2 regions of the Aminobacter sp. P9b genome follow, and region 1 is predicted to be linked to the other one. Evidence: riboswitches for the same ligand, from Rfam matches in the RefSeq annotation. Region 1 holds a riboswitch; the other holds the start of a gene.
The links. A riboswitch is a leader RNA that binds a small molecule or an ion and turns the genes downstream of it on or off. The one in region 1 is predicted to bind S-adenosylmethionine.
Positions count from the first base shown of each region.

Region 2: another riboswitch for S-adenosylmethionine. It lies ahead of metA (homoserine O-succinyltransferase); the one in region 1 lies ahead of WHT83_RS09105 (O-succinylhomoserine sulfhydrylase).

Region 1 covers NZ_CP150082.1:1,842,922-1,845,378, reverse strand. Annotated here, with positions in the region: gene WHT83_RS09115 (ABC transporter substrate-binding protein) at 1-206, opposite strand, end outside; gene WHT83_RS09110 (2'-deoxycytidine 5'-triphosphate deaminase) at 314-1,402, opposite strand; SAM riboswitch at 1,546-1,623, shown strand; gene WHT83_RS09105 (O-succinylhomoserine sulfhydrylase) at 1,669-2,457, shown strand, end outside.
Region 2 covers NZ_CP150082.1:120,801-123,257, reverse strand. Annotated here, with positions in the region: gene WHT83_RS00600 (LysR family transcriptional regulator) at 1-664, shown strand, start outside; gene metA (homoserine O-succinyltransferase) at 712-1,635, opposite strand; SAM riboswitch at 1,687-1,764, opposite strand; gene hisC (histidinol-phosphate transaminase) at 1,917-2,457, shown strand, end outside.

The DNA of each region.
Region 1 (2,457 bases):
TCGCACTCGACCTTCATCTGGGCGCACAGCGCATTGGCGATGTCGACGTCGAAGCCGGCCAGCTTGCCGTCTGCGGTCACGGTGTTGAAGGGCGGATATGCGCCCTCGGTACCAATCTTGAGCTTCTCCTGTGCCGAAGCTCCGCCAAGGGTCAACAAGAGCGCTGCGAGCGAGGCTGCGCAAGCGAACTTCCGGGTAATCTGCATGATCCTCTCCATTTGACGGGCACTCTTTCCGAGCGTCCCGCCTCCAGCCAAGCACAACGGCCGTAAATGGACAAGCAAACCAAAGGCTATGCTGCGGTGACCGAAGGTCAACCCATGCGGAAATGCTTGGAGAGTTTCAGGCCCTGCGCCTGGTAGTTGGAGCCGAGATCGGTGCCGTAGAGCGCCTTGGGGCGCGACAGCATGTGCTCGTAGACCAGACGGCCGACGACCTGGCCGTGCTCCAGGATAAAGGGCACTTCGTGGCTGCGCACTTCGAGCACCGCGCGGCTGCCGGTGCCGCCGGCACTGGAGTGGCCGAAGCCTGGATCGAAGAAGCCGGCATAGTGGACGCGGAATTCGCCGACCAGCGGATCGAAGGGCGTCATCTCGGCGGCATAGAGCGGCGGCACATGCACCGCCTCGCGCGACACCAGGATGTAGAACTCGTCGGGGTCGAGCACCAGTTCGCCGGCACCGTGATCGTAGATCGGCTCCCAGAAATCGACGACGTCCTGGGCGGCGCGCTTGTCGACGTCGACAAGGCCGGTGTGGTGCTTGCCGCGATAGCCGACGATGCTGCCCGGCTTGCCGGCGAGATCGATGGAAAGTGCTATGCCGCCACCCGAAATGTTGGGTGGATCCATGGCGACAAGCCGGTCGGACAGATGCAGCGCGTGCAGTTCTGCCTCCGACAGCAGGGCATTGCCCTTGCGGAAACGGATCTGCGACAGGCGCGAGCCCTTGCGCACGACGATCGGGAAGGTGCGCGGGCTGACTTCGATATAGAGCGGGCCGGTATAGCCGGCGGGGATCTTGTCGAACTCCTGGCCACGGTCGGTCATCACGCGGGTGAAGATGTCGAGGCGGCCGGTCGAGCTCTTGGGGTTGGCCGAGGCCGAGATTTCGGCCGGCAGGGCCAGGCTTTCGAGCAGCGGCACGATGTAGACGCAACCGGTCTCCAGCACCGCACCGTCGCTCAGGTCGATCTCATGCAGCTTGAGGCGGTCGAGCTTGGCCGAGACTAGCGAATTGGGACCGGGCAGGAAGCTGGCGCGAACGCGAAAAGCCTTGGCGCCGAGGCGCAGATCGAGGCTGGCCGGCTGGATCTGGTCGGCATCGAGCGGCGGCGCCTTGAGCGCACCCGAGGCAAACAGTGCCGCGATATCCTGATCCGGAAGAATGCCCGACTGCCGCATTTGCCTCACTCCTTTACAGCGCCGCCGATCCGAACGGACAGCCGAGGATCGCTGGACCCAGGACCTCGTCAAGGGTCATATGCGTGGCCCAAGACGTTTAGTCGGCCCCGCGATTGACGCAAGCCAGCCATGGGTCTAAAGGACCTTTATCCCGTGGTGATTTGGCCGGTCGGCTTGCAGCCACGTTAAACAAGTCGCTAAAGGGCCGCGTTTGGACCGGTTTGCGACTTTTCGCGACCGGTTTTTTTGTATCTGGATTTTGGCTCATGACCTCCGACAAGCAGCGCAACTGGAACCCGCAGACCACCCTAGTTCACGGCGGAACGCTCCGCTCCGAATTCGGCGAAACCTCCGAGGCGATCTACCTCACCCAGGGCTATGTCTATGACAGCGCCGAAAGTGCCGAGGCACGCTTCAAGGGCGAGACCCCCGGTTTCATCTATTCGCGCTATGCCAACCCGACCGTCGACATGTTCGAAAAGCGCATGTGCATGCTGGAAGGCGCGGAAGACGCCCGCGCCACGGCATCCGGCATGGCCGCTGTCGCCGCCGCCATCCTGTGCAGCCTGAAGGCCGGCGACCACATCGTCGCCGCCCGCGCCCTGTTCGGCTCGTGCCGCTGGATCGTCGAGACCCTGGCACCACGCTATGGCATCGAGGCGACGCTGGTCGACGGCACCGTGATCGAGAACTGGGAAAAGGCCGTCCAGCCCAACACCAAGCTGTTCTTCCTGGAAAGCCCGACCAACCCGACGCTCGAAGTGATCGACATCGAGGCGGTCGCAGCACTCGCCAATTCCATCGGCGCCCGTGTCGTCGTCGACAATGTCTTCGCCACGCCGATGCAGCAGAAGCCGCTCGAGCTCGGCGCCCACATCGTCGTCTATTCGGCGACCAAGCACATCGACGGCCAGGGCCGTTGCCTCGGCGGCGTCATCCTCTCCGACAAGAAGTGGATCGACGAGAATCTGCACGACTATTTCCGCCACACCGGGCCGAGCCTGTCGCCGTTCAATGCCTGGACGCTGCTCAAGGGCCTTGAGACGCTGCCGCTG
Region 2 (2,457 bases), 1.7 Mb from region 1:
TCTGTTCATCGATTCCGCGCGCGCGTTTCTTGTCGCGCATGACAATGCAGTCGCCGGCCTTTCCTGCGGCACGCGCCACTTCGCGCTCGGCATTGCCGGGCATGTCGCCGGGCCGGAGGTGACGACGCTGCTGGCACGGCTCAACCAGCATGACCCGGCGCTGACGATCGAGGTTCAGGTCGACAATTCGAGCAACCTGCTCGATGCCTTCGATCGCGGCAAGCTGGATGCGGCGATCGTCAGGCGCGAGGACGACCGCCGCGATGGCGAGGTTTTGGGGCCCGAGCATTTCGGCTGGTTCGCCACTCCGGACTTCCATCATCGCCAGGGCGAGCCGATCCGGCTGGCGACGCTGTCGCGAGCTTGCGGCGTGCGCGACGTGGCCACGCGCACGCTCGACGATGCCGGTATCCCGTGGGTCGAGGTGTTCGTCGGTGGCGGCTCATCGCTGGTGACGGCAGGTGTCGCAGCAGGGCTTGCGACGTCCGTTTTCCCGAGCAGGCTGGCGCCGCCCGGCACCGTCGAGATCAGCCGCAAGTTCGGCCTGCCGGCGGTGCCGTCGTCGGAGATCGTGCTGCACACCACGCTGACCGACCGCCGGTCGCGCGAGGCGTTGCGCATCCTCGCCTGCGCCTTCCGCGAACACCGGGCATCGGCGGAATAGGGTGCCAGGCCCCGCCCGGATGCCAAGCGCGGCCATGTTGCGATCGGCTACCGACCCTTGCCGATGCTTTCCATGTCGTACTCGGTGGTCTGGTAGACCCGGTTGATCCAGTTGCCGAACAGCAAATGGGCATGCGAGCGCCAGCGGTTGAGCGGCCGGCGCTGCGGGTCGTCGTCGGGGTAATATTCGTGCGGCACCGCGATCTCGACACCGGCGGCCACGTCGCGGTCGTACTCTTCCTTGAGCGAGGTCGAGTCGTATTCGATGTGGTTGAACATGTAGAGCCGGTTGCCGGCTTCTTCGGCCAGCAGGCTCGGGCCCGTCTCTTCCGATTCCATCAGCAGTTCCAGGCCGGAGCCCTCGGGAATGTCTTGGGCACGGACCTCCGTCCAGCGCGACACCGGAATGGCGAAATCGTCCGAGAAGCCGGCGAGATAGGGGGAAGCGGGGGCGTTGTTGTTGTGCCGGAAGACGCCGAAGGCCTTCTGCTCCAGCGTGTGCTTCGGAACGCGGTGAAAATGCCATGCGGCCGCCATCGCTCCCCAGCAGATGAAGAACGGCGAGTGCACGTTGGTCGTCGTCCAGTCCATGATCTGCTTGAGTTCGTCCCAGTAGGTCACGTCCTCGAAGGGCAGCAGCTCCACCGGCGCGCCGGTGATGATGAAACCGTCAAACTTGCGGTCCTTCACCTCTTCCCAGGTCTGGTAGAAGGCAATGAGATGGTCCTCGGAGGTGTTCTTGGCCTTGTGTGTGCCGATACGCACCAGCGTCAACTCCACCTGCAGCGGGCTGGCACCGATCAGCCGCGCGATCTGGGTCTCCGTCCGAACCTTGTTGGGCATCAGGTTGAGCAGGCCGATCTGCAGCGGACGGATGTCCTGGCGGAGCGCTGTCTGCTCGTCCATGACGGAGACGCCCTCTTTCACCAGTACTTCGCGGGCGGGGAGTTGATCCGGGATCTTGATCGGCACTGTTGCGAACTCCAAAAAACAAAAACCGGCATTGCTGTCGCAAAGCCGGTTTACGGATCGCAAACGGCCCTTTAGCGACTTGTTTAACGTGGCTGCAAGCCGACCGGCCAAATCACCACGGGTCTATGCCCTGCTATTACGCCTGGGCGCGGATTGCGTCAACCGCGACCCAATGGTCCAGCCAGGACCGCCGTTTCCTTCGGTTTTCCTCGACATTGGCGGCCCCGGGGGGTATTTCCGCTGCGGCCTCCATCCGGAGGCGCCAATCCAGGATTTTCGACATGACCAAGGCACCTGAGCAGATTCGCCCCGAACCCCGCGCCGGCATCATGGACATCGCAGCCTATGTCCCCGGCAAGAGCGCAGCTCCCGCAGGCGTCACCAAGGTCCATAAGCTCTCGTCGAACGAAAATCCGCTCGGCGCCTCGCCCCATGCCATCGAGGCGGTGAAGAAACTCGCCGACAAGATGGAGTATTATCCCGACGGGTCGTCGTCACGCCTGAGGCAGGCGATTGCGGCGACCCATGGGCTCAACCCGGCCAATATCCTGTGCTCCAACGGCTCCGACGAGGTGCTCGGCCTGCTGTCGCAGAGCTACCTGTCGCCGGGCGACGAGGCGGTCTACACCGAGCACGGCTTCATGGTCTACAAGATCTACATCCAGGCCGCCGGCGCCACGCCGGTCGTCGCCAAGGAAGACGCCGAGAAGGCCAGCGTCGACACCATCATTGCCGCGCTGACGCCGAAGACCAGGATCGTCTTCCTGGCCAACCCCAATAACCCCACCGGCACCTACGTGCCGTTCGAGGAGGTCCGTCGCC